DNA from 4 places in the Halobacillus sp. ABA4_118 genome. Region 2 is predicted to be linked to each of the others. Evidence: predicted binding sites of a transcription regulator. Region 2 holds the regulator's gene; each other region holds the start of a gene.

Region 1 (8,165 bases), on a different contig from region 2:
AACCACCTTGCCCGGCTTTTTCTCTTTTATAGGAAGAAGCTCGCTCCCGCCAGTACCGTAGAGAGAACCATGGAGAGAATCATAATATAAATAACGATTTTCATGCGGCGCTCCCGCTTTGAGCGTTTTTTCGTTTCAGCCAAGGTTGGTAACCTCCTTCTCAGTCGTTCCTGTTCAATATTCTACCGAAAAAAAAGAAAATGGACAAGGGGACGTTTGGATTCACAATTTGTTGTGAATTATGTTAATTTTTAGATAGGTAAGCGCTTCATTTCTGGTATGCTAGAAGAGAATAGACGAAAGAGGAGGCTTTTCCAATGACCCTGTCATCCAATGGACAACATTTCAAGCAGGAATGGGAGAAGAATGTAGAAAAAACCATGCAGCGTTTCCCAGAGCGCCGTCATTCTTTTCATACGAGTTCGGATATTCCTGTGGATCGTCTCTACACACCCGAATCATTAAGTGAAAATTACATAAACCAAATCGGTTTTCCAGGGCAGTATCCATATACGCGAGGGATTCAGCCGACGATGTTCCGATCCCGGTACTGGACGATGCGCCAGTATGCCGGTTTTGGTTCAGCAGAAGAGACGAACGAGCGTTTCCGTTACCTGCTGAAGCAGGGCCAGACAGGCTTATCCGTCGCCTTTGATCTGCCGACACAGATCGGCTATGACTCAGACGACCCCATGGCTGAAGGGGAAGTCGGCAAAGTCGGTGTAGCGATTGATTCACTGAAAGATATGGAGCAGCTGTTCCATGAAATTCCACTCGATCAAGTGAGCACCTCCATGACGATAAACGCGCCCGCAGGCATTCTCCTTGCGATGTACATTGCGGTAGGGGAGAAGCAGGGCGTGCCGAGGGAAAAGCTGACCGGTACGATTCAAAACGATATTTTGAAGGAGTACATTGCCAGAGGGACGTATATTTATCCTCCAAAACCATCCATGCGGCTCATCACAGATATTTTTGCCTACTGTCAAGAGCACCTGCCTAAATTCAACACCATCAGCATATCCGGCTATCATATCCGTGAAGCAGGATCGACCGCTGTACAGGAAGTCGCTTTTACGATCGCCAACGGCATGGCTTATGTAGATGCTGCCATTGAAGCAGGGTTGAAGGTGGATCAATTTGCTCCCCGCCTGGCCTTCTTCTTTAATGCCCACAATCAGTTTTTTGAAGAAGCAGCCAAATTCAGGGCAGCACGCCGGATGTGGGCTAAAATCATGAAAGAGCACTACAAAGCGGAGGATCCAAAGAGCTGGAAAATGCGTTTCCACACCCAGACAGGTGGAAGTACGCTGACGGCCCAGCAGCCGGATAATAATATTGTCCGCGTAACGATGCAGGCGCTGGCCGCTGTATTAGGAGGCACCCAGAGTCTTCATACCAATTCCAGGGATGAGGCGCTGGCGCTCCCGACAGAGGATTCTGCGAGAATTGCTCTCCGGACACAGCAGATTATTGCCAATGAGAGTGGTGTCGCTGACACAGTCGATCCGCTTGCTGGGTCGTACTATGTCGAGTCCTTGACCGACCAGATTGAAAAAGAGGCCGGTGCATACCTGGAACGGATCAGTGAATTCGGCGGGGCTGTTCAGGCTGTAGAAAAGGGCTACATGCAGCGGGAAATCCATCAGGCAGCCTACGAGGCGCAGAAGCGGATGGAATCCAAAGAGGATATCGTTGTCGGCATGAACGAGTATCAGGTGGATGAAGAAATCCATGCGGATCTTTTGAAAGTGGATGAAGCCCTTGAAAAAGGACAGATAGAAAAAACAACGCAGGTAAGAGAGCAGAGAAATCAGGAAGTCGTCGATCGCTGCCTTCAGGAACTCCGCAACGCAGCAGCGGAGCAGGACAATGTCATGCCTCCGATCGTCAGGGCTGTCCAGGCTTATGCCACAGTCGGGGAAATTGCCAACGTCCTGCGTGATGAATTCGGTGAATATACAGCGATGTAGAAAGGGATGAGTCAGTATGAAGCCAATTCGAGTACTTATAGCTAAACCAGGGCTGGATGGGCATGACCGCGGCGCTTTAATCATCGCCCAGGCTCTCCGGGACCACGGAATGGAAGTCATCTATACAGGTCTGAGACAGTCTGCGGTGCAGATTGCCCGGGCTGCCGTGCAGGAGGATGTCGATGTCGTCGGTTTATCTTCGTTATCCGGAGCGCACAAATCCTTGTTTCCAAAAGTAGTGGAAGCTCTCAAAAAGGAAGGGGCCGATGACATCCCTGTCATCGGTGGAGGAGTCATTCCGGCTGAGGATATTCCTTATCTGGAAGGAAAAGGGGTCCACAAAATTTTCACCAGCGGATCGCCGACAGACGCTATTGCCGTTTATATTAAGCAGCTGATCCATCAGGAAACGATCAGCACTCCAAAGAAAATTGCCCACATCGGGATTGCAGTGGAAAGCATTGATGCTGCGCTTCCTTTTTATCAGCATACGCTGGGTATGGAACTGGAAGCTGTAGAGGACGTAGAATCGGAGCATGTTCGTGCTGCTTTTTTAAGAATTGGTGAGACGAAGCTGGAGCTTTTGGAGCCTCTGAATGAAACCTCCGCCATCGCTTCCTTTTTGGAGAAAAGAGGCAGTGGGATCCATCACATCGCCTTGGAAGTCGATGATCTGCATAAACGCCTTCAGCAATACAAGGAACAGGGAATCCGAATGATTCATGAAGAGCCGAAAACGGGTGCTCATCAGGCCGATATTGCCTTTATGCATCCGAAAGCTTCCGGCGGTGTTCTTTATGAACTCTGGCAGCCAGGGAAGGGGGAGTAGACATGGATATTTTCGATAAAATCAACGAATTATACGATAAGCGCAGAGAGGTTGAACTCGGCGGCGGGGACGAACGCATCGATAAGCAGCACGAAAAAGGGAAATGGACGGCCCGTGAACGGATCGATCACCTTTTGGATGAGGGTAGTTTCATTGAGCTGAACCCTTTCATAGAGCATCGTCATGATGCCTTCGGGATGGACGGCAAAACAGCCCCGGGAGAAGGGGTAGTCACAGGATACGGGAAAATTGATGGGAGAAGTGTGTATCTTTTTGCCCAGGATTTCACAGTGTATGGCGGAGCATTGGGGGAGATGCATGCAAAGAAAATTGCTGCCGTCATGGATCTGGCTGCCAAGAACGGAACGCCTTTCATCGGTTTGAATGACTCGGGAGGAGCGAGAATCCAGGAGGGGGTTTCATCTCTGGATGGATATGGGCAGGTGTTTTACCGCAATTCGATCTATTCAGGAGTCATCCCGCAGATTTCAGTCATTATGGGACCGTGTGCAGGTGGAGCGGTCTATTCACCGGCCATCACCGATTTCGTCATCATGGTGGAAAAGACGTCCCAGATGTTCATTACGGGACCGAAAGTCATAGAGACGGTCACGGGAGAACAAATATCCGCTGAGGATCTCGGAGGCGCCGGCGTTCACAATACGCTCAGTGGAAATGCCCATATGAAGACAACGGATGAAGCGGAGGCCCTGGATGCTGTACGGATGCTCATCAGTTATCTTCCTCAGAATAACGAAGAGAAAACACCAATGATCCAGGAAGAAACGAGGGATCATTTCCGTCCGGACCTGACCGATAAGATTCCTTTTGATCCCATCCGTCCTTATGATGTCCGCGTCATTATTGATGAAGTGGTGGACGAGTCGTCATTCTTTGAAATTCAAAAAGACTTTGCCAAAAACATTGTCGTTGGTTTTGCCCGTATGGACGGCAGGGCTGTCGGCCTTGTCTGCAATCAGCCGAAATATATGGCCGGCGGGCTGGATATCGACTCCAGCGATAAAGCCGCACGATTTATCCGTACGTGCGATTCGTTCAATATCCCTATTATTACGTTTGAGGATGTAACCGGATTTTTCCCTGGTATTAAACAGGAACACGGGGGAATCATACGACACGGAGCAAAAATTCTTTATGCCTATTCAGAAGCTACGGTGCCCAAACTTACAGTGATCACCCGAAAGGCGTATGGCGGGGCCTATGTGGCGCTGAACAGTAAGTCTATAGGAGCGGATCTTGTCTACGCCTGGCCGAACGCTGAAATTGCGGTCATGGGGCCTGAAGGAGCCGCCAACATCATTTTCGCCAAGGAGATCAAGGAAAGTGCCCAGCCTAAAGAAACGAGGCAGAATAAGATCAATGAATACCGCGAACGTTTTGCCAACCCATACGTTGCTGCAGGTCTCGGGATGATCGATGATGTCATCGATCCACGGGAAACGCGGAGCACACTCGTAAAGGCTTTGGATATGCTGCAGGACAAGCGGGAGGAACGTCCTTATAAAAAGCATGGAAATATTCCTCTTTAATTGACATGATTCTTTCGTTCCGCTAACGTACAAAGAGGAATGTGGTTACATATGAAGGAGGAAATATCCATGGCAGAAATCAACAAACAGCGCTTGCTGGACGAATTTTTAGAACTCGTCCAAATTGATTCCGAAACAACGCAGGAAGCAGAGATTTCCAAAGTACTCAAGAAGAAATTCACGGACCTCGGACTTGAAGTACTGGAAGATGAGGCGGCTTCCGCGACAGGTCACGGAGCCAACAACCTGATCTGTAATCTCAAAGGCTCGAAAGATGGAGCCGATACGATTTACTTCACTTCGCATATGGATACCGTCGTGCCAGGGAACGGCGTGAAACCCTCCATCGAGGACGGGTATGTCGTCACGGACGGAACGACGATTCTCGGTGCGGATGACAAAGCAGGGATTGCTGCCATCCTTGAGGCTATCCGTTCTCTGAAAGAGCAGAGCGTAGAGCATGGAGATATCCAATTCGTTATTACAGTCGGAGAAGAGAGCGGCCTTGTCGGTGCGAAAGCTCTGGACAGTTCGCTCCTGAAAGCGAAATACGGCTATGCGATTGACAGTGACGGGCAGGTTGGAAATATTGTCGTAGCGGCTCCGACACAGGCGAAAATCAATGCTGTCGTCAAAGGCAGAACGGCTCATGCCGGTGTAGCTCCTGAAAAAGGGGTTTCAGCGATCACGCTGGCGTCACGCGCCATCGCAAAAATGCCTCTGGGACGTATTGATGAGGAAACGACAGCGAATATCGGACGCTTTGAAGGTGGTCAGAAAACCAACATCGTATGCGATCATGCCGAAATTCTCGCTGAAGCCCGCTCGCTCGACCCTGCGAAAATGGAAGAGCAGGTCGAGAAAATGAAACAGGCATTTTATGAAACAGCAGAAGAAATGGGTGGAGAAGTGGACTTGGATATCCAGGTCATGTACCCGGGCTATAAGCAGGAGGCTGGTGACGAAGTGGTCGAAGTGGCCCGCTCGGCAGCCAAACGGATCGGCCGGGAAAGCGAACTGCTCCGCAGCGGCGGCGGCAGTGATGCCAACGTGATTGCCGGCCATGGAGTTCCGACGGTGAACTTGAGCGTCGGTTACGAAGAAATCCATACGACCAATGAGCGCATCCCTGTAGCTGAACTTGAAAAAATTGCCGAATTTATTACAGCTATTGCTGAAGAAGCGGCATCTTAACGAAGAGGGAGAGTCCCTTCTTCTATACAAAACCCGTACGGTGTATCTCAAGCGCCGTGCGGGTTTTTATTTCGGCTGTTTTTTCACTTGAATGATGCAGCCTTTTCCAGTGCGAGCAGTCCGCACCATACATCCCGTGGTCTATGCTATAATAAAAGAACAAATGTTCTAATGGAGGAAAGACGTATGGCTTCAAAGTGGTATCCAAAAAAAGGGCGGGTCATTTTTCATGTGGATATGAACAGCTTCTATGCTTCAGTGGAAGCTGCCTTTGATCCCAGCTTAAAAGGGAAGCCTTTAGCTATTGCCGGCAATCCGGAAGAACGACGCGGGATCATCGTGACGAGCAGCTATGAAGCAAGAAAATACGGAGTGAAAACGACCATGCCGCTTGGAGAAGCGCGAAGACTCTGTCCGGACCTGATGGTGATGCGGCCGAATTTTGAACGCTACCGCACAGCATCCAAAGAGATGTTCAAAATTCTCGCCGATGTGACCTCTCTCGTCCAACCTGTCTCCATTGATGAAGGCTACATGGACATTACCGACTGTTCCGACCAAGGTTCTCCTCCTGAAATTGCAGAACGCATTCAGCAGCGGATCGCCGAAGAGCTTGATCTTCCATGCAGTATCGGGATTGCTCCGAATAAATTTCTGGCAAAAATGGCTTCCGATATGAAGAAACCCATGGGGATAACCATTTTAAGAAAAAGGGATCTCGAGCGTACGCTTTGGAAGCTTCCGATTGAAGACATGCACGGCGTGGGATCCAAAACAGCAGAGAAGTTAAGAAAAATTGGGATCGAAACGATCGGCGGACTTGCTTTGCATTCCGTCATAGAACTGAAAGGGATCCTCGGTATCAATGGAGAGCGTCTGCAGAACAGAGCCAACGGAATGGACGACAGACTGGTGGACCCTGAAGCTGTGCATGATTTCAAAAGTATCGGCACTTCCACAACGCTTCCTCATGACACGACGGACGAGGATGAAATCCAAACCGTCCTGCGCCGGCTTTCCAATAAGGTTGCTGCGAGGATGAACGGGAAAAAGGTCCTTGCCAGGAACGTGCAGCTCATGATCCGGTATCATGACCGGAAAACGGTGACGAGGAGCCGCCAGCTTCAGGAATTTATCAGTAAACCCGATGAACTGTTCCAACACAGCATCCAGCTTTTTGACCAGCACTGGAACCAGGACCCTGTCCGGCTTCTCGGTGTAACTGCCGGTGACCTCGCAGAAAAATCCGAGGTCACCCAGCAGCTTGATCTATTCAATTATGAACAGTATGCCGGTAAGGAAAAATTGTATAAAACCATTGATACACTCACAGAGAAATACGGGAAAAACCCTTTCCGCACGTTGACGAATCCGGATGAAACCAAAGTATCCACCAGCTTTCAAAAAGACTTTCTGGATGATTATAAAAAGTGATTCCCAGGCATGACTCCGCTTTTTTGTTTCATACTAAACAGGAAGGGAGGAAGGAATCATGGGTAGAGATCGACAAGAAAAGAAATTGAAAAAGTCCGGAAAGGTCCAGTCCGACCGTGATCAGAGCCTCAGTTATCCAGGGGCGACGATGATGGAGGGGCCGGAGCCTGCTCGAAAACGCAGATAAGGAGGCGGTTTCTAATGGGTGGACGCCGCATGGGACCCAAACAACAAACACGTCCGGACATTCCTCTCGGTCCGGATCAGGCATATGGCGAAAAGGCGCAGGGCTCACACAAAGCCAAGCAGGCCCGTCATTCCCGTCAAAAACAAAAAACATCGCACGATATGTAATCAAAAGCAGCCGGAAGCGGCTGCTTTTTCCATTCTTTGCTGTTCATAGCCTCAACGCTTCAGGGGATTCTATAAGGGAGGAGGTTGAGAACTATGCCGGAACGAATTGTCGCTGTAAAAAAGAACGGTCAGGGAAGCATTGTTGAGATGCAGCTGGCGTCAGGGCGTGTGGTCGAATATAAGCAGGCCCACGAAATGGCGCGCATCGGTGAGTTGGAACACGTGAACCTGATTCGTGGTAAGGATGGGGAAGACCATCTGCGCAGTGAGCCGGATGGCATACAATCCAACAACCTGGACAACCTTCCCTCTTTCTAAGGAAAACCGGGCAGAGCATACAAAGCTCTGTCCGGTTTTTTTGTATGTAAACAGTAAACAAATCAGATGGATGTGATAAAAATGAAATAATATCATATAAATATTACAAAAGTAGTTGACTTTTTTTAGGGGTGTTGTAAACTTAAAATGAAATATAAAACATAAAATATTACAAAACTTTTTAATGGGGATGATGAAATGGCGATCTTCGCAGAAAAGGTTACAAAAACGTATCAAAGCGGAGAGGTGATGGTTAAGGCGCTGCGTGAGGCGAGTCTGACTGTACCGGACAAAAAGATTGTCACAATTCTAGGACCTTCCGGATCGGGTAAATCCACACTTTTGAACGTGATCGGCGGCATCGACCGCTATGACGAAGGACAGATTGTAGTGGATGGCCGGACGCTTGATGAATTGAAGGACAAACAGCTGACGGAATATCGAAGAAAAAATATTGGGTTCATTTTCCAACAGTATAACCTTATTCCCACTCTTACTGTTGAGGAAAATGTA
Region 2 (8,165 bases):
CTCTCCCAGAGACACATGCTGGCCGACGATCAATTTAAAAATGATCCTTACAGCAAGAAGTCCGAACAAAATCATGATGAATGACTTTGAAGGTTTTAAGTAAATATCGCCATCCCGGACTTCGAATTTCGAGGTCCGGATGAGGAAGATAGAAAAAAGCGCTCCGATGGATACAGCCTCGAGAACCTGCGTCCACTCGACACGAAAAATCGGTAAAACAAACATCAAGGCGCCTGTACTCATAAAGAATGGCGGTAGAATAATTTTTTTCACACTGGCAGGCTTTCTAGCTGCTCTCAGGCGCACGAAGATCATCGCTGTAGCCATGAAAGCGGCTGCCACCGTACTTGCAATCAACCAAAACATATAAATCCACTCTTTCTGTTCCATCCGGTCCGGATCAAGAATTGAGGATCACCGCGGTCCCTTTCACCTTCAGCGAAAGTTCCCGTGATTTCACAGGTCCTTACACACCTTCCTCTTCCCCGCGGTCGTTCGCAATGGTGAGAATAATGGTCATCGTCACGCCTACGACAGCAAGATACACTCCAAGATCAAACAGCAGTGCTGTAGCAAGCTCGGTTTTACCCAGGACAGGAAGCTGGAAATAGGCAAAGGTCTGGGTCAAAAACGGCTGGTCAAATAAAAGACCACCGATACCCGTCAATGCTGCAATCAACAGTCCAACAGGAATCACATGCCTGAAATTGATCGGAAGAATCTTCTCCATCGATTTGATTCCGTAGGCCATATACATCAGCACAATAGCCGCTGATGTCATGAGGCCCCCAATAAAGCCTCCTCCCGGCGCATTGTGGCCGGCGAAAAACAAGTAGGCTGAAAACCCAAGCAGAATGAAGGCGATCAGCGTTGTAGTGGTTCGTAAAATGATGTCATTGGTCCGGGTCATACGATTTCTCCTTTAGTGATATGTTTTCTATTTTCATGATAATACAAAAAACGGGTAAAATCCACGCATTAAAACCCTTGAAAATCAAACAGACCTGCTAAATAGGACGTAAGCATGTACATCCAGTTGAAATACAGGGCAATTCCTACGGCAATCATAATGTACCCACCTGCTTTTACAATACCCGCGCTGTGCCTTCTGATCCATCCCAGACGTCCGATGAAGAAGGAAAGCGCAAAAAAAGGAATTGAAAAACCCAGGGAATAGGCGATCATCATCACGAGAAACAAATCAGGTGAATCAGCAGCCAGGGAAAGGACAGCAGCAAGAATCGGTCCGGTACACGGGGTCCACCCGAGCGAAAACGTAAGGCCGATTAAAAATGTCCCTAAGTACCCGGATGGTCTGTTCTTAAAGGTGATTTTCCGGTCTTTCATTAAGAAGTCGAAATTGAATACACCAATAATGACAAACCCGAAGAAAATAATGAGAATGGCCCCCAGTCTCCGGATGATCGTTTCGTTTTGGATAAGAAACTGGGAAAAGAACGAGCCGGAAAAACCTAAAATCAGGAAAATTGTTGTGAAGCCCAGCAGAAAAAGCAGCGTATGTATAAAACTGGTCCGCTTCAACATGCCATTGTCCTCTTTTAATTCCTGCACACTCATTCCTGTTATGTACGAAAGAAAGGCGGGATATAAAGGAAAGACACATGGGGAAATAAACGATAAAAAGCCTGCTCCAAAGGCAAGGAATAAATTAACATCCATAATCAGTCTCCCCTTCCTATTTCATGATATGATCCGCTGTCTATTTTAGCAGATGAATCTGCTAAAAGGACACGGCGATGTGAACATCTGTTGAACGGCCCTCATAGAGAAAGCCTTCTTTCCCGGGAAAGAAGGCTTGATTGATTATTTCATTTGGTTGTTCATGGAACGCATCATCTGATTGATCTTCTTCTGAGAAGGCTTCTGCCCCATCTGCATCATCAGTGTACGTAACATTTGTTCATTGATTGGCGGGTTCTTTTTCAAATAGTTCATCATATATCTTCTGGCGATGAAGAAGCCTAGTGCAACACCACCGACAAGAGTCAATAGAGCAATGATGATAACCCAAACGATCCCCAATGTCATGTCTTCGTCTTCCTCCTTCGTGTTGTCTCCCATAACAGTATAGTAAAACGATTAATAGAATACAATAGCCATTTCTAACGCGGCCTCCTCTCCACCTCTGCAGCCTTCATAAACGACTCCAATGGTGAAGATACCCCTTGGATGAGTAAAGTACCCGGTTTCCGTCCTCTGGGAGAAACAACATTCATTCTTACTCTTTATTATACCATAAGTCAAGCCATTTTCGAAAAGGTCACAAGCTTGTTCCTTATAAAACGGCTGGATGCTTCTATCGTAAAAGTTTATCACATGAGATTCACATATGTATAAGGAAGGCTGTCCCTATAGGAACAGCCTTCTCCACTTACTTCATAAGGTTTTCAGCATGTTTGACAACATTTTCAACCGTAAAACCGTAGTTCTCAATGACTGTATTACCTGGAGCTGAGGCACCGAATGTGTCGATACCAATGACAGATCCGTCAAGACCTACATAGCGCTCCCAGCCGAAGGAAGCTCCCATTTCAACAGCCAGGCGCTTACGCACGCTGTTCGGAAGAACCTTTTCTTTATATTCAGCGGACTGCTCATTAAAGCGGTCGAAGGAAGGCACACTCACGACGCGGACATCATAGCCTTTTGTCTTAAGTTCTTCCTGAGCTTTAGCAATCAACTGAACCTCTGAACCAGAAGCAAGAAGAATGGCATCCGGCTCATCTTTATCTGAATCACTCAAAATGTAAGCCCCACGTTTCATACCTTCGTATGCATGCTCTTCAGTTCCTTCCAGTGTAGGAAGTCCCTGACGAGTCAACACAAGGGCTGATGGCTTATCTTCGGACTCAAGAGCAAGCCTCCACGCTGCATTGGTTTCGTTCCCATCCGCCGGACGAAGCACGGAAAGGTTCGGCATTGCTCTTAAAGAAGCCAGCTGTTCCACAGGTTCATGGGTCGGGCCGTCTTCCCCTACAGCAACGGAATCGTGAGTGAACACATAATTGACCGGAAGACTCATAAGAGCTGACAGTCGAACCGCTGGACGAAGGTAGTCACTGAATACGAAGAATGTTCCAGCATAAACTTTCAATCCGCCGTGAAGCCCCATACCGTTCAGGGCAGCTGCCATAGCGAATTCACGTACACCGAACCAGATGTTGCGGCCGGCGTAATTCTCACGGGAGAAATCTTCTTCGCCTTTCACAGCCGTTTTGTTGGATCCTGCAAGGTCCGCACTTCCACCAAAGAAATATGGAACGGCTTTGGACAATGCATTGATGGCGTCACCAGATGCTGCACGGGTAGCCGGACTGTCTTCGCCGACTTTATAAGATGGAAGTTCCTTCTCCCATCCTTCAGGCAGCTCTCCACGGATAGCGGCTTCCAGTTCTTCAGCAAGCTCTGGATAAGCTTCTTTGTAGGAAGCCATCAATTCGTTCCAGGACTGCTCTTTGTCCTCGCCATTTTTCTGAACTTTATCCTGGAAGTCCTGGTATACTTCATCAGGAACATGGAATGGTTCGTGTTCCCATCCGTAAAACTGTTTGGCAGCTGTTCCTTCTTCTTCGCCCAGTGGAGCACCGTGCGAATCAGATTTACCGGACTTGTTAGGAGAACCATAGCCGATCACAGTCTTCACTTCGATCATCGTAGGCTGGGATGTGTTGGCTTTTGCCTGCTGGATCGCTTGTCCGATCGTTTCCACGTCGGTACCATCCTCAACACGGATAACTTCCCAACCATATGCTTCATAGCGTTTTTCAACACTTTCACTGAAGGAACGGTCAAGATCTCCATCAAGAGAAATATCGTTGGAGTCATAAAGGACAACCAGCTTTCCAAGACCAAGGTGGCCGGCAAGCGAAGCAGATTCCTGGGAAACTCCTTCCATCAAATCACCGTCACCGCAGATGGAGAATGTATAGTGGTCCACGACGTTGTAGCCTTCGCGGTTGTATTTTCCGGCAAGGTGGGCTTCAGCCATCGCCATTCCGGTTGCCATTGCGAGTCCCTGTCCCAGAGGACCGGTTGTTGCTTCCACACCGTCTGTATGTCCATATTCCGGGTGTCCGGGAGTTTTAGAATCCCACTGACGGAATGATTTTAAATCATCCATTGTCACGTTATAGCCGGAAAGGTGCAGAAGGCTGTATAGAAGCATGGATCCATGTCCTGCGGAGAGGACGAAACGGTCGCGGTCGAACCAGTTTGAATTTTTAGGATTATGATCCATAAATTCCGTCCAGAGTTTATAAGCCATTGGAGCAGCCCCCATAGGCATACCCGGGTGACCGGAACTTGCTTTTTCTACTGCGTCGATCGTTAGTGTTCGAATGGTATCAATTGAAGTTTGTTCAAGACTTTTTGCCATTTCCAATAATCCCCTTTCTGTACAGGTATATGTACCATGTATTATCCTATAATGAAACAAGGCGTTGTGCAAACTTTTGTCCTCCGCCCTTCCTTAATTTCCCCGTGTTTCTGTAGAATTAAACGAAAAAAATCCGCACCTTTTAAAGAAGATGCGGATCGGTCCAGTCGTTTAGTTTTTCTTTTCGTTTTCCTGCATTTGACGCAGTTTGGCAGGGGTCACATCATTCCCGGCAGGATCGATAACCGTGACACCTTTCAACTGGTTTTTGAATGATTTACGGGCACTCTGTAAATATTCCTGACGCAGGTTCTTCTGTTCGCTTTTCTCTTCTTCCGATAATTCCTGCTGCTTTGATTTATTGGCTAATTCGTTTATACGGTCCAATTTTTCTTGAGATAACATAGATCCTTCTCCTTTTTTTTATAGTCTGGATCAGCTTTAGAACATGAAAAAGACAAGCAGCCCTAAGACTCTTGTCTCCCTTATGTTCCTATAGTAACCTGCCTATTCTTCTTTTTCAAGTGATATGTACTCTTGATAGCGGCGGTGAACCGTTGCCTTGGATACATCATACCCAAGCCCTCTTAGTGTTGCCGCAATGTCCTTGAACGTCAAATCACTCCCTCTGAGCCTGACAACCTCTTCGATCGGAAATTCCTTCCTCTCTCTCCCCGCTGCCAGATGCTGATTGGACAGGTTCGAAGATGGATCATAGCCTTCGGCGACCGCTTTCTGCATCCCCCGCCTGATTTTCATATTATGAATTTTTCTCTGGTACTCCTCAACGATGCCCACAATCTGAAGAACCATGGAGTCTGACTCGGAAAGATGCAGTTCCCCGTTATGGGTTAAGGAATAAACCTTAACATTCAACCGGTTCAATTGATGGAACAAAGCGATTTTTGTATTTCCCCTGCCAAGCCTCGTCTCATCCTGAACCAACAGAGCCTCTGCTTCGTGATTGGAAAAAGCATCAAGCATCTGGAAAACACCTTCCCGTTCAATCTCATACCCGCTCGCCTGCTCCTCTATACAGGCAGCCACTTCCATTCCATGATGTTCGGCCATGGCATGCAGTTCTGCCTTCTGTCTTTTCAAGGAGCTGACCTGGGCCTCTTTTTCCGTGCTTACGCGACAATATAGGATTACTCTCATGATGTATGTCCCCGCTTCTACTGGTTTTCAAGATTTATCCGCTTGTAACCATAGAATAATAGAGAATAGCAAAACTAACAATAAACAAAACGATATAAGTGTAGTCCAGTTTTGATAGTTTATTAAACATAATTAACCCTCCATTTAAGAACGAACGTTCCTAAGAACCTCTGTTCGCGTTTTCTAATACCTATTATAGACGAATGTATGTTCTTGTCAACGACTTTTTTCGAACGCTTGTTTGTATTTTTGAGGATGGCATGGTACAATGTGGTTACTATAATCCTATGTACGAGGTGCTAATCTATGAGCAAACTTTCAAAGCGGCAGCAGGAAATACTAGATTTCATAAAAGAACAGGTTCTACTAAAAGGATATCCCCCATCTGTAAGGGAGATCGGTCAGTCTGTAGGGCTGGCCTCCAGTTCCACCGTCCACGGTCATTTATCCCGTCTTGAGAAAAAGGGATATATCCGCAGGGATCCTACGAAACCAAGGGCCATCGAAGTGATTGAGCTGGAAGAAGACCACAGTATCCCCCGCGGGGAAGCCACTTATGCCCCTGTCATCGGTAAAGTTACGGCTGGTTCACCGATTACGGCGGTAGAGAACATTGAAGAATATGTTCCCCTCCCGGATACGCTTGCAGGATCGGAAGACAATACGTTCGTCCTTATCGTTCAAGGAGAAAGTATGATTGAGGCGGGCATTCTTGACGGGGACATGGTCATTGTCAGACAGCAGCAGACTGCCCAGAACGGGGATATAGTTGTGGCTATGACGGAAGAGGAAGAGGCTACTGTCAAACGATTCTTTAAAGAGAAGAATCACATCCGTCTTCAGCCTGAAAATGCCACGATGGAACCGATCATTTTAAATGATGTATCCATTCTCGGAAGAGTCGTCGGCTTATACCGTACCGTTCATTAATACACGTACAAAAAACGGCGGGAGCAATCCCGCCGTTTTTTGTATTGAACATGAGAATATGAACGTTAAGAAGCCCCCGTACGATTTCTTTTATTCCGTCTCCGGAAATCAGCAGAATAAATATTCTTCTTCAAAAATGTGCGGACGCTCTTCTTCTGCAGACAATAAGCAAGGATGGCATCAGGATGGTTTTTAATCACTCTTACAGAACGCTGAGACCAATGTTTCCCCTTAGATAAATAGATCATATCGATGATCTTCTTATTTTCTACAGACTGTTTGAAAATCGTTTCCATATTGCACACCCCTTAACCGAACATTTGTTCTACATTTATTATATGCAGGAACAAGGGAAATGTACACTGGAATGTTTTGCAGCTCTTTTATTTACTTAAATAATTTTTAATGTTTTGGGAGGTTTCCAATCTGGTTTTTCCCGTCAAGTCAATAAAATTACTCCCCTTAAGCCCATCTGTGCCTCCTCCAGCCACAATAATTTGTTCAGCCACCTGACGTTTTTCTGCTACGGCTCTAAGTGCAATTAATGCATTTTTACGGATTGCCAGCGCTTCAACGGCAGGAAAATCCGCAAAAGAATTTATGACAACTGCCAATTTTTCCATTTCCTCTTCTCCTTTATCCAGGTCTTCCAAGGCTTTCTGCACAGCCGCTTTCGTTTTCGGTCCATAAAAGCCGTCCACTTCAAGCTTCTGGTCTTTTTGAAAAGCCTTGACTGCCGCTTCTGTGGCAGGACCGAAGCTGCCGTCAGCTCCATAACCATTCATGGTATAACCCAGTTTTAATAAGTTCTCCTGCATTTCCTTGACTTCCGCGCCGGTATCCCCAAGCGAAAGATAGTCGATTCCGCCATTGAACGGAACTCCAAAGTATTCTAAAATGCCCCGGGCGTGCTCCTCTGCAACTTCTTTTTGAAAGCGTTCGTCAATCATCAATAATGCTTCCCGCTTGTTATCCATATAGCCGTTCTCTGTTAACACTGCCGGCATATCCGTTTCACGTAGAACGTGGAAGTTCGCTTCTTTAATCCCTCTGAAGTTTTGATCGGTGCCCTGGCGTAAGTATTTCGCAAGTGATGAAGCAAGACGCCCGGCGGACCGGTTCAAATATCCGGGATAGACGTAAAGTTCGATTCCGTTTGGATCTGCCCCGCCAAAGGACCCATCAAAAGCATTGTAGTGAACGGATACATAAATATCCGCATTGTTCTCATTGGCCGCTCTCGTCCTGTAGGATAATGGTGTGTCTTCATCTGTCGGTGCTACGAGAAGCACGCGGAATCCATGATCCAGCAGAATGTTCGATAAATACTGTACAACTTTACGATTGTATTCGTTCTCCTTGATTTGTCTGCCTAATTCCTGAATGTATGGCGTTCTTTTTCCCGGAGTTTCCATTCCATGTCCATCATCCAAAGCTACTGTACGTCCATTCCATTTCCCTGTTGGATTGATTAATCTTGCCATATACATCCCTCTCTCCACTCTTCCTTCCTGGAAAAGGGGGTTTACTAGGACATTCTTCTATCATCCTACTCCAAATGTATGCTTGGATAAGAACGTTGGTGTCGGCCTTTCCTATAAAATGATGAACCATGTTAGATTTTCTCCCAGGATTCGGGGTGATTCCAACGGCAGATGCTGAGGAAAATATAAAAAAGCCC
Region 3 (8,165 bases), 380 kb from region 2:
ATAATTCCTCCGAAAACGAGGGAAGCGGTCATTAATGAGCGTGGCACGGAAGTAACGAGACCCCGGAGCATCGCACTGATCAATCCGGACCTTTCAGCAATCCCGATACCCAGCATCGTGACCAACACGGTTCCAAGTGGTGCGAATCCTACAAAGTTTTCAACCATGCTTTCAAACATATATTTAATACCTTCACTGGAAAGCAGATTCACCACCTGCAGGGTTTCACCTGAAGCGGGATCTTCCACTTCAACACCTGCTGTGGAAGCAATCCATGAAGCAATGATGACCAGCAGTGCAAAAACAGCAAACAATGTAACAGGGTGGGGAAGTTTGTTCCCGATACGTTCCACGCCGTCAAGCAGGCGCATTGTCAGCCCTTTTTTCTCCTGTTTTTCCATGATTCTCCTCCTTACAGCTTTTCAAAAAGTTCTTTCTTTTACATAGACGCGTTAAAGTATAAAGAATTGTAAGACTTTTTTGAAGGGTGTTTGAAAAAGTGCTACTAGAAAGAGTATTACGAATTATAGGATATTTAAACATCCGTATGCGGGAAATCCGAAAAGAAACATGGTACAATATAAGAAATGAATGTTCATTCAGTTTGGAGGAAGGGTATGAAAACATTGAAAGATACAATTACTCAAATCACAATGCCTACGCCCTATGCGGTGGGAGATGTCCATACGTACCTGTTGAAAGGGGACCGCCTTACCCTTGTGGATGCCGGTGTCCGTACAGAAGATGCCTGGAACGCGCTTGTCGATCAGTTGAAAATGACAGGGTACAGGCCTGAGGATATTGAGCAGGTGATCCTTACTCATCATCATCCGGACCATATGGGTTGGGTGGATCGTTTTTCACGTGTCCAGACGATCGCAGGTCATCCTAAATTGAAGCCGTGGCTGGAGAGGGATGACAGCTTCTTTGAACGGTACGAATCATTTTTTAAGTGGGTGTATAAGGAATCGGGTGTCCCGGAGCGCTTTGATTCTCTATTGAAAGGGCTGAAAAAACCGCTGAAATGGACGGCAGAAGGGAAAATGACGCACCTCCTGGAAGAAGGCTGTATTCTCCCCGGCCATGACGAATGGGAGGTGCTTGAAACCCCTGGGCATGCCCAGAACCACCTGTCCTTTTTCCGGAAAGACGACGGTGCCTTGATCGGGGGAGATCATCTTCTTGCCCATATTTCCTCCAACCCTTTACTGGAGCCTGCCTACAGTCCGGGAGAAGGACGGCCGAAGCCTCTTCTTCAGTACCGGGCTTCCATGAAGAAACTGCTTCCTTTGAACATGAACACGGTTTATCCGGGCCATGGGAAGGTGTTCGGTGATGTGAATGCTCTTATACAAACCCGTCTGACAAAGCAGGAGCAGCGGGCGGAAAAAGTTTTCCGCATGTTTAAGGACGGACCGCAGCGTGCCTATGACGTATGTGAGCGTCTGTTTCCCAAGCATGTAGAATCCCAGCTTGGGCTGACGATGTCGGAGACCGTAGGACAGCTGGATTATTTGGAGTCGATAAATCGGCTGAAAACCTCTATCATAGAAGGGGAGAAATTTTACGAAATGAACGGGTGATCATATGAATGAACGTTTAAAGGGAAAAAAGATCCTGATTACCGGGGCCTCCAGCGGAATCGGACAGTTTCTTGCCATCCATGCAGCATCAGAAGGTGCTGTTCCGATTTTGACGGCCAGGTCAGAGGATAAACTGGAACTGATGAGTGAAACCATCGAAAGCACTTTCGGCACATCCTGTCCGTGGTATAAAGCCGATCTGTCCAATGATGCAGAATGGAAAGACACCATTGACAAAATCTGCTATGAACAGGGGTCTGTCGATGCATTGATTAACAATGCAGGGGTGGCGGTGTTCGATTATGTAGCCGATTCAAACTGGCAGGATATTGACCGGATGGTGTCAGTCAATGTGACGTCATTGTTCCGCGCAACTCATCAACTGCTGCCCCACCTGCTTCAGAACGGGGAAGGGCATATTGTGAATATCGCCTCCCAGGCTGGGAAGATGGCGACGCCGAAATCCGCTGTTTACGCCGCTACGAAACATGCCGTGCTTGGGTTTACCAACGCCTTAAGGATGGAAGTAGAGCCGCTCGGCCTTCATGTAACGAGCGTCAACCTCGGTCCTGTCCGGACAAACTTTTTTAAGCAGGCGGACCCGAGTGGGAATTATGAAAAAGCCGTGGATAAGATGATGCTGGATCCGAATAAGGTGGCAAGAGTCGTCATCAGCCGCTTATTCACGAAACAGCGGGAGATCAACCTGCCTTCCTGGATGAATTCAGGAAGTAAAGTATACGCGGTAGCTCCCTCAGCGGTCGAAAAAATCATGCATAAACAGTTTAAGAAAAAATAAGGATATCCAACCTCCGGGCCTGCTGGCCGGGGGTTTTTTTATATTTCAAGACAGGATTACAGGAATTGGAACTTGCAAACACGAACATATATTCGCATAATAGTAGTAAAAACGAAAGGAGAAGGGACATGAGCAATCCGAATATTGATTACACCCGCTATCAGGATCGTGGCATCCTCTGTGTGGATATGAAAAGTTTTTACGCCAGCTGTGCAGCGATTGACCGCGGGCTTGATCCTTTAACTTGTTCCCTGGCGGTCGTTGCGGATATGAACCGGAGAGGGAGCGTTGTTTTGGCTGCGACACCGGCCATGAAACAGAAATACGGCATCCGTACGGGGAGCCGTCTGTTTGAAATACCATCGTCACCGGATATTGTGATTGTGTCCGCTCAAATGAGGAAATATTTGGAGGTGTCTACGCAAGTCACGCACCTCTTTCATAAATTCGTTCCTAAAGAGAACATCCATACGTACAGTGTCGATGAAAGCTTTTTGGAAGTTGGAGGGAACAAAGGCAAATTCGGCCGTCCGGATGAGACGGCACAGATGATTATTGATGAATTGAAGGAAACCTTCCATTTGGATGCCGCCATCGGAATCGGACCGAATATGCTGTTATCCAAACTGTGTCTTGATCTGGAAGCGAAAAAGAAGGGCATAGCGCGGTGGACGTTTGAGAACTTTCAGGAGAAATTGTGGCCCGTCGCCCCTTTGTCTGAGATGTGGGGGATCGGCCCGCGGATGGAGCATAGGTTGAACCGGATGGGCATCTGGTCAGTCGGCCAGCTGGCAAAATTTCCGCTGGAACGACTGGAGAAGGCGTTTGGTGTGATGGGGAATCAACTTTATTACCATGCGAATGGGGTGGACTTATCCGATCCGGGAGCTCCGATTATCCATGGCCAGGTGAGTTATGGAAAAAGTCAGATTCTCCTCAGGGATTATCCGGATCCTGAGGAAGTGAAGTACGTTATCCTGGAGATGTGTGAGGAGGTGGCCCGTCGTGCGCGCCGCAAGGGCCATGCGGGCCGGACGATTTCGCTCGGTATCGGCTACAGTAAAAGGGAAGATGGCAGCGGCTTTCACCGGTCTGTATCCATCAATCAGCCGACAAGCATTACGATGGATATTTATCATGCCTGCCTCACTTTGTTTCACCGCTTTTACAACGGGGGAGTCGTCCGCCGCCTATCCATTTCGCTTGGCAGTATTACGGAGGATGCCAGTGTTCAGCTGGACTTGTTTGATCAAGGAAAGGATAAAAAACGTGACCTCGGATATGTCATGGATGAGATTCGTGAACGGTTCGGCCAGGATATGCTGCTCCGGGCGGTTTCCTGGACGGACGCCGGCACAGCTCGACACCGCAGCCGTCTAGTTGGCGGACATTATGCCGAATAAAATCAAAACGATTGTTCTTTGTTAAAGGATTTTTTACAATAGAAGGACAGGAGGGATGAAAGATGAAACTACGCATCACAGATGAAGCTAAACAACAGCTCGAGCAGATACAGGAAGCCGGCCGGCCGCTTCTCCGCCTTTTTTATGATACTGAAGGGTGCGGCTGTGGAGTGAACGGACTCCCGACCCTTCGTCTGGAGCATGAAGAGCGGACGACGGATGAGAAAGTGGAAAATGAGGATTATCCGGTCATTATTGACAACCAGCAGGCCATTTTCTTCAAAAAGGAGATGAAGCTTGATTTTGTCCGCGGCACTTTCCGCCTTTCCAGCCCTGATGGTATCTTGAATCCGATCATCCCGATCAAAGACGTGAAAGAAGGAGCGACGATATGAGTAAAAAGAAACTGGAAGAAGGCTCGCTGGGCTCCCAGCTGAACGCCGATGTTTTATCCAAACTCAAGTCGAAGCAGAATGAATGGAAACAGCAGGCAGCAGAACGGGAAGAACAGGAAAAGCAGCGCCGGATGGAAGAAAGAAAGCGCAGAGAAGCCAATAAGAGTTTTGAAGAGCTTCTTAATGAGAGTGAACTCGATTGGAAAACTTTCAAAAAATAAGCACTCCACTAAGGGGTGTTTATTTTTTCAGTCTGTAGAAAAAGTTCGTCTTATCCAGTTAGAGTCGTCCGTATGTCATGTTGATAGGGCACGAGCCGAAGATCCACTTGGTCAAGAAAACCATTGGACCAAGTGAATCTTCGGCTCGTGCTGTTCCCGCAGGCGTCACCACCGAACGCTCCTCGGTGCCTGTGGAGCTTTACGCTATGATGATAGAGAAAGGTTGGCATAGCTCCTTCGCCGTTTCAAAAAAACAGTACAAGATGCGTCACGGCCGCTTGCGTGGGGAAAATCCTATCCATGATCAAGTATTGGTGATCGCTCCTTTGGAATCACTAGAAAACGCATGTTTTTCCAAACGGATCAGGGACCCGGTGATTCCTGCGAAAAAGGAGGCAGTGCAACCACTTTAGACATAACCACTTCTACGACACGGACCATTTATTCTTTGATGACTTTATTATATAGTGAATGATTATTCATTCATGTTACAATAGGGAAAGAATCTAAAAAGGAGTGAATCCTATGTTTCAAGTCTTTGAAAAAGAGCAGGTCACATGTGTGGAAATGGTCGTCCCTCATATGGGCAGTGTTTATGCGTATTACGTGGACGGTATGATTGTAGATACGGGCACCCGTCATTTTGAAGATGAACTCATTTCGTTTTATGAACGCATGCCGATAGATGTGACGGCTCTGACGCATAACCACGAAGATCATACAGGGACTGCGGCGTGGCTGGAACAGCACCACCGTTCTCCGATCTATGTTCACCCATCCGGCATCGATACGTGTAAGGAATTTGCTCCTTACCCGGAATACCGAAGGAAGACGTGGGGGCTTCGGGAAGCCTTTCATCCTGTCCCGTACCCGTCTCGGCTTTCCTCCCGTCAATTGGACTGGGAAGTGATTGAAACGCCGGGCCATGCGGTAGATCACGTTTCCCTGTTCAACAAAGATCGTGGCCTGTTATTTTCAGGAGATTTGTACGTACGGCCGAAGACAAAGGTAATCATGCGGGAGGAGTCCATCCCGCAGATCATGAACTCCATACAAAAGGTGCTCACTTACGATTTTGGACCGATGTTTTGTGGTCATGGCGGTTATATAGAAGATGGGCGCAGCCGCCTGGAAGAGAAACTGGACCATCTCCAGCACCTCTATGCAGAAATCAAGCACCTTCACGAATTCGGACTGTCCAATCATGACATTCAAAAGAAGCTGTTCCCGAAGGAGTATCCGATTATTTCTTATTCTGATGGAGAATGGGATTCCTTTCACATCATTACCTCCATTGTCGCTGACGTGAAAGCCCGTGTGTGAAAGGTGGAAACCGACGTTTAACAGACAAAGGCCGGATTCATTGTGTCCGGAAAATACTACTTTTCGCAAGACATGTGTATGGTCGTGTTCCGCTTATCAGTGGATGCTTGCGGCGGGCACGGCCTCCGCTGACTTGGAGAGGAAGAACACCTGCCGAAGTGGATCCTCGGCCCGTGCTGTTCCCGCCGGCGTCCCCAACGAACGCTTCTCACGACCTTCCCAAGTGACGGTGTGAAAAAATGAAACGAAAGGGTCTGGGAGAGTTTTTAAGTTCCTGGAGAAGATAGGGGAATATGAGGTTCATCTACAAAAAGACCGCTGCAGGGCAGCGGTCTTTTTGTTATGTTTTGGAGAGTTCGTTTGATACAGCTTCTCCTGCTTTTTTAAGGAGTTTCTCCCATTTTTCCTGATCAGCCAGGAGCTGATCGGTTTTTGCACCGACGATGGAGAGGGCTGCGGCGGTTTCAGTTTTGCTGAAAATCGGTACGGCCATGCTGATCGATCCATCAATCGGGTCATCCACGCTTTTGGATAGCCGTTCTTCCTTTACGTGTTGCAGCTGCTTTATATATTCCCCTTGATCGATAATGGAACGGGATCCATATTTCTCCAGTGGCTGGCCGGCTAAATAATGCTCCCGTTTTTTGATATCCATAAAAGCCAGGAATACTTTTCCGAAATTACCATAGGTGACAGGGAGGGTTTGACCTGCTTTGGAGAAAAACCTTAGTTCCTTCGTTCCTTCGACCGCCTCGATGATCAGAAGCTGATCATTTTCCATAACAGCCAGCTGCACCGTTTCCCCCAGCCGGTCACGCAGATCCACCATATGGGGAACGGCTGCATTTCTTAATTCGTGATGAGCCTTTAATTGAACACTGAGTTCGAGGATTTGATAACCAAGAGAGTATTTTTGTGTAACACTGTCCTGTTTAACAAATCCCCGGGATTCCAATGTCTGAAGCGTCCGGTGCAGCGTGCTTTTAGAGATATCAAGCTGGACCCCGAGCTCCCGGATGCTCTTTTCTTTGTTCTGGCTGAGAACCATTAATATGTCAATCGCATTATCAATGGCTGCAATACGCGAAGGCATCGCATGACCTCCTTTACGTAACAAACGCATTTTCCCTCTATCATACCACGTCTTTTTGGTGGGTGGGGCTTTTAAGACTGGTAACGGGCAGCGAGCGTTTGGTAGCTGCTCATCATTTCTTTTGCGAGCTGGAGGCTGTCTTCCGGTCTGAAGCTGGCATGATCGAAATGAAGCATCTCCTTCAAAATCTGATGGGTATAGTCCGAATAATAAATGGTTCCATCTTCGCTGATGTGATCAATCCCATCCAGCTTGGCAGAAGCTTCATTGATCTGAACGGCTTCTTCCAGCGTCAATCCTTCCGGGAGGACGGGTTCAGCCCCTTCCCGGCTCAAATAGACAGGATACCCGCCGGGCAGCCCTTGTGGAGAGGGGGAGTGTGTAAACAACTTAGCTGGCTGGAGGAGGGCAAACATATTTTTAATGGTGGAGCTTGCGGAAACGGTTGTGAATGCTGTGCCCTCCGGATACTGTTTGATGGCGTCCCACAGCAGCTGTTCAGTATCAAACTGGTTCGTAACATCTTTGTCATGCACCATAATTTTCATATAATGCGGGGCTTTCTGATAGCCGGCTTCTCTTGGATAGACCCACCATTGATGATGGATGACCAGGTAGATCGTTACGGCATCTGCCGGTACATGAAGGTTTTCAGCAACTGAAAGTTTTACAGAAGGTTCAATTACATCTACATTCCCGATGCCGATAGTAGGGGCAAGTCCGAGTTTCCCAAGGGCAGGATTGACCAGGTCGGATAAAGCTGTATTAATCACATGCGGGGAAACAGAGGATTGCCGTACGGCCAGCATAAGGTGGTAGGCAAGGGCGAGCTGGCATGGAAGCCATGCACCGAGACTGGCTGCGCTCAACCTTTCATAGACTTCCTTAGGAAGCTTACGGATGGTATGCCACGTCTGGAGAACCGCGCAGTTGATGATGACGTCTGGCTGCTCCCTGTCAATGAGATCAGCTGTTTCTTGGACATTGGTTACGTCCAGCCTTTTGAACGTAATTTCAGGGTACAGGCGGCTGACGGCCGCTCCGCTTAAGGCGTTATGCACTTTCTTCCTGCCGTCTTCCTCATTAATATCACAAACAACCAGCTCCGGGCATTTAGGATCACGAACGAGAAATTCCAAAATATGACTGCCAACTTCACCAGTTCCAATCAACAACACTTTATTCATCGAAAAACCTCCATTTTTGGGACAGTGTCCCTTTTTTGTTATTATACGCAGAAAAAAGTGAAGGGGTCAACGGAGAACTTAGCCTGTATAGAATAAAGTATCGAATATGAATAAAAATTTATTGTTTATCAATAAATATATCGATAAAATAGAAAACAAGG
Region 4 (8,165 bases), 350 kb from region 2:
TTGGTACTATTTTTAATGAGTGGCTTCCGAACTCTCCGTATGAAGTGGATGTGCGCCCCCACTTCGAGAGGTTGGGGCCGGATTACAGGGTGGATGATCTAAATGCTGAAGAGGAAGTGTGGGTTCCGATTAAATAAAAAAGGTCAATGCCGGCTGCGGCATTGACCTTTTTTTATACTTTTTCTAATTCATGGTCATCGGTAAGAACTTCGGATTTATCCGGGTAGCAGTTCTCGATGTGCTGTTCCCCCCATGCACAGAGCATATCCAGAGCGGGCTTTAAGGACCAGCCGTAGTCCGTTAGTTTGTAAACAACTTTCGGTGGAACCTGGTTGAAAACCATCCGGTCCAGCACCCCGTCCTGCTCGAGCTCCCTTAGCTGCTGGGTAAGCATTTTCTGGGTAATCCCCGGCATGAGACGCTTCAATTCACTCGTTCGTAATTCGCTCTTTATTAAATGACATAAAATAACGACTTTCCACTTCCCACCGATGACTTCAAGGGCTGCCTCAACGGGGATGTTGTATTTTTTCATTATGGTCCACTCCTTCATGGTTCACGTTCCTTATGAATGGAAGACACGTCTTTGATTCTTTTCAACGCTTTAAAAATTTATCATATCTCTATGGAATATTCCATCGTTATGACTTCCTTTGTCGGTGTCCATAAAAGTGGAACGATATGGTCTCGGTTTAACCCTCTGGCGGCACAAATGTTACTAAAAAGTACCTACGTGACTTTAAAGTACGTACTTTCTAAAAAGTTTCATTCGTAGCATAATCATTTTTGTCCCCGTGGGATGGGCCCGCGTTAAAGAGGCCCGGGCCCGTTTAGCTGCCCGATGGATATGCCATTTATGTTCCCCGGGCGTGCATGACATTCAATAGAGAAATCCGGAAATGGTCAAAGGCGCCTTTGCTTTTCCGGACTCACAAAAAGAAAGAGGAGGACTTCTTCATGAGTTCATACGCAGAAACGATTGATCAACCTAAATCAAAAGGAGGCACTCCTGCCCTGATTGCTTTAGCCATTAGTGCCTTCGGAATTGGAACGACGGAATTTGTGCCTGTAGGTTTATTATCATCCATCGCCGGTGATTTATCGATATCCATTACGCTGGCGGGGCTTTTGATTTCCGGCTATGCCCTCGGGGTAGCTGTCGGTGCGCCTGTATTAACGGCTCTTACGAGTAAAATGAGCCGTAAATCGCTTTTATTGTCGTTGATGGTGTTGTTTATTATCGGGAACTCGGTAGCTGGCCTGTCGACAAGTTTCGGCCTGCTTCTCGTCGCGCGCTTCATTACCGCTTTCTCTCATGGCATCTTTTTTTCCATCGGTTCCACGATAGCCGCAGATCTTGTACCTGAACATAAACGGGCCAGTGCCATCGCCTTTATGTTTACAGGATTGACGGTTGCTACGGTCACGGGCGTTCCGCTGGGGACGTTCATTGGACAGGCTTTCGGCTGGAGAGCCACCTTCTGGGGAGTTGCTCTGCTTGGTGTGGTCGGTATGATCGCCAGTTCCATTTTAGTTCCAAGTAACTTGAAAGAAGCGGCGCCTGCTAAATTCAGTGAACAATTGAAAATCCTGAAAAATGGAAAACTCATGCTGGCTTTCCTGATTACAGCCCTTGGATATGGAGGGACCTTTGTCGCCTTCACTTATCTGACTCCTTTACTTGAAGATGTAACAGGATTCAGTTCCAAGTGGGTCAGCATCATCCTGCTGGTGTATGGGGTGGCTGTAGCAATCGGTAACGTTGTAGGTGGGAAAGCTTCTAACAAAAACCCGCTCCGGGCGTTATTCTGGATGTTTGTGTTTCAAGCCGTCATCCTGTTTGGGTTGACGTTTGCTGCTCCTTTCAAGGTTGCGGGGCTTATCGCTATCTTCCTAATGGGGCTGTTTGCCTTTATGAACGTTCCCGGTCTTCAAGTGCTCGTCGTTAACCTGGCTGAAAAATACGTCCCATCCGCAGTCAATGTCGCATCTGCTTTGAACATTGCCGCCTTTAATGTCGGAATTGCCATCGGTTCTTTTGTCGGCGGAATCATCGTAGACGGTATCGGTCTTATTCATACCCCTTGGATTGGTGCCATCATGGTTGTCGGGGCTGTATTGTTAACAGGTTTATTGAGAAAAGTAGAACAGTAACAATGTTTGGGTTCTCTTTCTTTCGGTAATGAGTTTCGAGCAGATGAAAACAGCAAACAATGAAGAGGAGGAAAATATCATGAAAACCAATATGAAAACATTGAATAACGGTTTGGAAATGCCGGAAATCGGCTATGGAGTCTTCCGCGTCGACGAAGGGGAAGCTCTTGAGGAAGGTGTTATTACAGCCATTAAGGAAGGCTACCGAAGCATCGATACTGCTGCCATTTATGGGAATGAACGCAGTGTAGGAAATGGAATTAAGAAAGCCGTAGACGAGGGGCTTGTAAAACGCGGGGATCTTTTCGTGACTTCCAAAGTGTGGAATGACGGCCTCGATTATGAAGGGACCATCAATGCCTACGAAGAAAGTTTAGAGAAACTGGGTCTGGACTATCTGGACCTTTACTTGATTCACTGGCCGGGGAATAAGAAATATGAACAGCCGTGGAAAGCTATGGAATCCCTTTATAAAGAAGGGCGCGTAAAATCGATTGGCGTTAGTAACTTCCAAGTCCACCATTTGGATGATCTGTTGTCCTATGCTGAGGTCAAGCCTGTTATCAACCAGGTGGAGTTTCATCCTAAACTGACCCAGCAGGAGGTTCGTGAATACGGGGAAAAACACGACATTCAAGTCGAGGCATGGTCTCCATTAATGAATGCGGATCTATTGGATCACCCGGTTATCCAGCAGTTGGCGCAGCGTCATGATCAATCACCGGCTCAGATTATTCTGCGCTGGGATATCCAGCATGATGTCGTAACCATACCGAAATCCATGACGCCTTCCCGAATAAAAGATAATATCAACATCTACAATTTTGAATTAACGGATGAAGAGATGAAAGAACTGGACGCACTCAATGAGAATGCCCGCAGCGGCCCACATCCGGATGAATTCGATTTTTAATGAAACAGTGAAAGGACAGGGGAATCCCTGTCCTTTTGCTGTTTTTACAATTGTTTATTGTACTTTGGATCTGATGATTTCCTTCCCGCTCCATCGATATAGTAGGTTTCCTTTAACCGGTGGGCGTCCTCAGACTGAGTTTCCCGCTTCATGCGTTTCCTTCTTTTTCGATCGAAATAGATCGACACACCAATAACGACAGCCAGAATACCGAGCAGCAGCCACAGCATAATCATCCTCCTCGGGTTTTATGACTTATATTCTCCTATTCCCGGTTTTTAGATGGCCTAGTGCTGTCTGACAGGAAACAGGGCATCCGGCCCATTATTTGTAAAAAAACGCAGGGGAATGTCATCATTTTGATATAGGAGCTATATCTATTGGACGGAATGTCTTTGCTTTTGGTAGGCAGCCGCTATTTCTGCTCCTAAGGCCGCATTGGATTTGATTAACGCGATGTTCGCCTGTACACTTTTTCCTTGTGTCGCCTTGTGGATATAATCAAGCAGGAAGGGGGTAACGTCCTTCTGCGTAATATTTCGCTTACCGGCTTCATGTAAAGCTTCCTCGACCATTTGGTTCATGTAGGATTCTTCCAGTGCGCTGTGTTCAGGAATAGGATTGGCAATGACCAGGCCACCGTCAAGGCCGAGCGACCATTTGGTGTCGATGACAGCTGCGATTTCATCCGGATGATTGACTTGATAGTTGGAGGAAAAGGCGCTCGATCTTGTGAAAAAGGCAGGAAGCAGATTTGTTTGATAGCTGAGTACAGGAACTCCTTTTGTCTCCAGGTATTCCAGTGTCAGGCCGAGATCGAGAATGGATTTCGCGCCGGCACATATGACAGCGACGTTTGTTTGAGCCAGTTCCTCAAGGTCCGCTGAAATATCCATCGTGGACTCGGCGCCGCGATGGACACCGCCGATGCCGCCTGTTACAAACACCGAGATACCAGCAAGACCGGCGCAGAACATCGTCCCTGCCACGGTCGTTGCACCTGTTTTTCCTAAAGCAGCAAGGTACGCAATATCTTTGCGGGACGCTTTGATCACTTCTTTTTCAGAGGCAAGTCTCTTTAATTCTTCTTTTGTGAGTCCCACTTTGATTTTTCCATCCATAATGGCGGTTGTGGCCGGTACAGCGCCATGCTCCCGTATGATGGAAGCCACGTCCTCCGCCGTTTGTAAATTATGAGGAAACGGCATGCCGTGTGAGATGATGGTCGATTCAAGAGCGACTACGGGGAGGTTTTCTGCCAGAGCGTAAGCCACTTCTTCGGAGATGTCTACATAAGGGTTCATACAAATTCCTCCACATCCTGGGTCAGCAGGGACGGGGTCAAATCCTGCCGGACCGTGTAGGGGGACTGAATGCATTTTACTGCATTCATCATCCCCGTTTTTATAATTTCCTGAAGTTCCATGCCTTCCATCCATCCGTATAAAACACCGGCACAGAAAGCATCTCCCGCACCAGTCACATCGCTGACATCCCCTGTTGAAAAAGAGGGGAAGTGATGGATACCTCCTTCCTTCTCCCCAACGACGACGCCGTCCTTTCCGGAGGTAATGGTCACTTTGTCGATGCCCATCTCCAGCCATAAACCTGCGGCAAGGTACCATTTTTCTTTGGAGTCAATGGACATATCGAATTGAGCTTCGGTTTCTTCAATATTGGTCATCAGCCACGTAAGTCCGTGCAGATCTTTGGGCAGGCGCTTCATCTTAGGGGCAGAGACGGTAACGAACGCAAGGGGGACCGAGAAACTGCGGCTCATCCTAAGCAGGAGTTCCAACGTCTCTTTTGGACAGTTGAGGTCAGCAACCATACATTCCGACTGCCTCATCTTTATTTCACTTTTCATAACAAGGGGAGGAACAATCGCCTCGAAAACCTCCATATCCGCGAGCGCAGTAAGCAATTCCCCCTGAGGATTCATCAATGCTGTGTATGTACCTGTGGTGGCGTGAGGGAGATGAAGAGTACCTTCCAGATTCATAAAGGGGCGGGAGGCTTTTTCGATCATGTCCCAGTCAGCGTCCATGCCGGCTGCTGTAATAAGCGAAGGGTGAAAGCCCAGCCTTCCAAGGTTTTCGGCGATGTTTCTCGCCACACCTCCAGCACTGGAACGGGAATAGACAGGGTTGGATGTGTACATTTGAAGCGGTTCATGGGTGTGGAGTTTCCGGTCGACATTGGCGCCTCCGATGCAGAGGATCTGTCTGGATTTGTTCAACACATAGGCACGACCGAGAAGGACATTTTTCTGAACGAGACCGGAAATAATATTAGCTACTGTGGAACGGGAGAGTTGAAGAGCTTCTGAGAGGGTCTGCTGGGATATATAAGGGTTTTTGACAATCTGCTGGTACACCTGACGCTCACGTGTGGTCAACTTTTCCATTAATCATAATTCCCCCTTCATAAACAAATGTTTGAATAGTCAAACATTTGTTTGCTCTATTATAAGAACGCTTTCATGGAAAAGTCAATAAAATTCGAAGAGAATGGTGACAGGAAATCGTTTGTCCCGTTATAGTAGAAGAGATTACTCAGAGGAGGAATGGGATGCTTGTAAAACAAATTCATCATGCTGCAATAATTTGTTCAGATTATGAAATTTCGAAACATTTCTATGTACATATTCTCGGTTTACCGGTAATAGCTGAAAACTATCGGGAGGAAAGGGCATCTTATAAACTCGATCTTCAAGCAGGTGAAAATCAAATCGAATTGTTTTCTTTTCCATCACCACCAGAACGGCCGGATGATCCGGAAGCAAGAGGTCTCAGACATCTCGCTTTTGCCGTAGAGGACGTGGAACGCTCCAAACAAGAGCTGGAGGAAAAAGGGGTGGTTGTAGAAGAGGTGAGGATTGATCCGTATACCGGAAGAAGATTTACTTTTTTCAAGGACCCTGATCAGCTGCCCCTGGAACTGTATGAAACAGGCGAAGAAGGAGCGGAGAGGTAACGCTTTGGAAACCTCTGTTGTTTTATCATTTATCGGGATTTCCCTTTTGTTGACACTGAGTCCGGGACCGGACATCCTTTTTGTGCTGGCTCAAAGTATTGTCCAGCAGGCCAAGGCGGGGATTGTTACGGCCCTTGGGCTGTGCACTGGGCTGGTGATCCACGTGTCAGCAGCTGCCCTTGGAGTATCAGCGGTCATCTATCAATCAGCGGCGGCGTTTGAAATCGTGAAATATGCAGGGGCCGCTTACCTGCTTTTTCTCGCTTTTCAATCCTTCCGGGGTGGAGCACCAGCGAATGGAGCAGCGCAGGGGAATTCGGAAAAATACCAAAAGCTTTACAGGAAAGGGATCCTTATGAACCTTCTCAATCTGAAGGTATCGTTATTCTTCCTTGCCCTTCTTCCACCTTTCGCCGATCCGTCCCGCGGGAGTGTTTCTCTACAGATGCTTTTACTCGGATTGATTTTTATCACCCAGGCTTTTCTTGTATTCTTCCTGGTCTCCGTGTTAGCAGAAAAAATTCAACAGCACGTGCTTCACCGGATTTCGACAGGAAAGCTCCAAAAAGCCCAGGGCCTCATCTTCAGTTTCATCGCCATGCAGATTATGATCAGTGGAAAATAATCCCTCTTTATGGAGGGGGTTTTTTGGCTGTAAAAAAAGCCTGTGCTAACCAGTTAGAGTTGTCCATTTGTCGTGGGAAGGGTCACTTTCCGCTTATTGGTGAATGAATGCCGCGGGCACGCCCTCCGCTGACTTGGTCAGGAAGGCCGCCTGCCCAAGTGGAGCGTTCGGTTCTGTTCCCGCAGGCATCACCACCGAACGCTCCTCGTGCCGGGTTAGAATAAATAGGAGAGTAAACAGGTTCGCAGATTCAAAAGAACGCTATGGGCTGCGCTGATGACGGCTGCCTGCCGGAATATAGCAAAGACTGTCCTCCATCCAGCAAGGGGCTTTCGCTCCTGGCGGTAAGAAAAAAAGCTTGTAAAGAAACAGGGGTTTCTCTACAAGGTGAAATCCCCCTCATTAAGGAGGGGGATTTCTATTTATGAGGATATCTGCTTGATTGGTGCGCCTGATTCAGCAGCGGCCTTCCTGATGTGAGCGGCGATCGTATCCCATGCCTCTGTGGCTGCTTCTGTGGGACCAAGATGCGTGAACAGGTGGTAACAGTCTTCAAATAGGCGGTGATGGACAGGGACACCTGCTTTTTTCAGCTTTTTCGCGTATCTCTCCGCTTCAGGCTTGAAGGCATCATATTCCGCTGTGATCATGACAGTTTCGGCTGCACCGCTGACATTCTCTGCGTAAACAGGCGATGCGTAGGGATGGACGTCCTGTCCTTGTTCAGGGACATAGCAGAGGTTCAGAAAATGGGCGAACTGAGGGTATTTGGAACGCCATTTATCTGGTTCTGGTTTTTCAGAAAACGGGGTAGCAAAATCAAGCATGGCACACGATAAAACCTGGAGGAGGGGCTGAGGCTCCTCTTGATCCTTCAAGTATAAACACAAAGCAGCAGCGATGTTGGCACCTGAGCTCTGCCCTCCGACCATCCACTTGTCAGGGTCGATGTTCAGACCTTCGGGATTGCTTTTCACCCAGGCCAATACTTCATAGAGCTGGATGATTGGAGCAGGGAAGGGATGTTCCGGCGCTTTGCCGTATTCTACATTGATGACCACACAACCTGTCCTGTTAGCCAGGTACCGGCAGTACGGGTCATCCATTTCTTTGTTATACATAATGAAGGCCCCGCCGTGGAGGTTTATATAAACCGGTGGTTTATTATAGGTAGAGTGAAGCGGTTCGTAATAGGTGACCGCTACTGGAGCAATCGAAGTGTCGACTAAAACATCGACCCGCTTCTTTACTTTCTGTTTTTGAATGGTAGACGTGCGTGCTGCTTTATTAGGAAGCATACGCAGGAGACGAGCAATCCACTGGATAAACATAAAAGACCTCTCTTTTTTTAGGGTAGTGTTCCCTTAGATATCCTACATTAATCAAACCGGCTGAGGTGAATACACCTTTGGAAAAAGGGGAAAACGAAGCCCGAGAAGCACCAGCTGATAAGGATTTGATTATTATGTATATGGAAAAGGAGAAAAGAAGGTGAAT

The links. The regulator LexA, encoded in region 2, represses DNA repair genes until DNA is damaged. The targets are predictions, from matches to a motif close to CGAACATATGTTCG.
Region 1: ACXAGL_RS19795 (DNA polymerase IV) is a predicted target of LexA. The motif match lies at 5,703-5,716, and genes of this name have one in related genera.
Region 3: ACXAGL_RS19605 (Y-family DNA polymerase) is a predicted target of LexA. The motif match lies at 2,464-2,477, and genes of this name have one in related genera.
Region 4: ACXAGL_RS19410 (carbohydrate kinase) is a predicted target of LexA. The motif match lies at 5,515-5,528, and genes of this name have one in related genera.

The regions. Positions count from the first base shown of each region.
Region 1 is NZ_JBSWWS010000002.1:17,552-25,716, forward strand. It holds gene prli42 (stressosome-associated protein Prli42) at 27-143, opposite strand; gene ACXAGL_RS19775 (acyl-CoA mutase large subunit family protein) at 318-1,973, shown strand; gene mce (methylmalonyl-CoA epimerase) at 1,990-2,802, shown strand; gene ACXAGL_RS19785 (acyl-CoA carboxylase subunit beta) at 2,805-4,352, shown strand; gene ACXAGL_RS19790 (M20/M25/M40 family metallo-hydrolase) at 4,422-5,546, shown strand; gene ACXAGL_RS19795 (DNA polymerase IV) at 5,733-6,980, shown strand; gene ACXAGL_RS19800 (YpzI family protein) at 7,039-7,167, shown strand; gene ACXAGL_RS19805 (small acid-soluble spore protein P) at 7,182-7,334, shown strand; gene ACXAGL_RS19810 (DUF3892 domain-containing protein) at 7,428-7,652, shown strand; gene ACXAGL_RS19815 (ABC transporter ATP-binding protein) at 7,851-8,165, shown strand, end outside.
Region 2 is NZ_JBSWWS010000001.1:3,423,478-3,431,642, reverse strand. It holds gene ACXAGL_RS17550 (CcdC family protein) at 1-366, opposite strand, end outside; gene ACXAGL_RS17545 (Na(+)/H(+) antiporter subunit B) at 467-910, opposite strand; gene ACXAGL_RS17540 (cytochrome c biogenesis CcdA family protein) at 979-1,683, opposite strand; gene ACXAGL_RS17535 (YneF family protein) at 1,825-2,049, opposite strand; gene tkt (transketolase) at 2,393-4,396, opposite strand; gene ACXAGL_RS17525 (DUF896 domain-containing protein) at 4,568-4,801, opposite strand; gene ACXAGL_RS17520 (YneB family resolvase-like protein) at 4,904-5,554, opposite strand; gene lexA (transcriptional repressor LexA) at 5,861-6,484, shown strand; gene ACXAGL_RS17510 (hypothetical protein) at 6,550-6,780, opposite strand; gene ACXAGL_RS17505 (N-acetylmuramoyl-L-alanine amidase) at 6,868-7,968, opposite strand.
Region 3 is NZ_JBSWWS010000001.1:3,807,691-3,815,855, reverse strand. It holds gene ACXAGL_RS19620 (AbgT family transporter) at 1-401, opposite strand, end outside; gene ACXAGL_RS19615 (MBL fold metallo-hydrolase) at 618-1,583, shown strand; gene ACXAGL_RS19610 (SDR family NAD(P)-dependent oxidoreductase) at 1,588-2,382, shown strand; gene ACXAGL_RS19605 (Y-family DNA polymerase) at 2,511-3,785, shown strand; gene ACXAGL_RS19600 (iron-sulfur cluster biosynthesis family protein) at 3,848-4,180, shown strand; gene ACXAGL_RS19595 (YqkE family protein) at 4,177-4,401, shown strand; gene ACXAGL_RS19590 (MBL fold metallo-hydrolase) at 4,927-5,724, shown strand; gene ACXAGL_RS19585 (IclR family transcriptional regulator) at 6,065-6,817, opposite strand; gene ACXAGL_RS19580 (saccharopine dehydrogenase NADP-binding domain-containing protein) at 6,889-8,004, opposite strand; gene ACXAGL_RS19575 (DUF2975 domain-containing protein) at 8,111-8,165, shown strand, end outside.
Region 4 is NZ_JBSWWS010000001.1:3,774,833-3,782,997, reverse strand. It holds gene ACXAGL_RS19440 (GyrI-like domain-containing protein) at 1-137, shown strand, start outside; gene ACXAGL_RS19435 (winged helix-turn-helix transcriptional regulator) at 173-535, opposite strand; gene ACXAGL_RS19430 (MFS transporter) at 958-2,154, shown strand; gene ACXAGL_RS19425 (aldo/keto reductase) at 2,234-3,067, shown strand; gene ACXAGL_RS19420 (hypothetical protein) at 3,112-3,297, opposite strand; gene ACXAGL_RS19415 (pseudouridine-5'-phosphate glycosidase) at 3,445-4,371, opposite strand; gene ACXAGL_RS19410 (carbohydrate kinase) at 4,368-5,474, opposite strand; gene gloA2 (SMU1112c/YaeR family gloxylase I-like metalloprotein) at 5,639-6,043, shown strand; gene ACXAGL_RS19400 (LysE family translocator) at 6,048-6,668, shown strand; gene ACXAGL_RS19395 (alpha/beta hydrolase) at 7,091-7,999, opposite strand.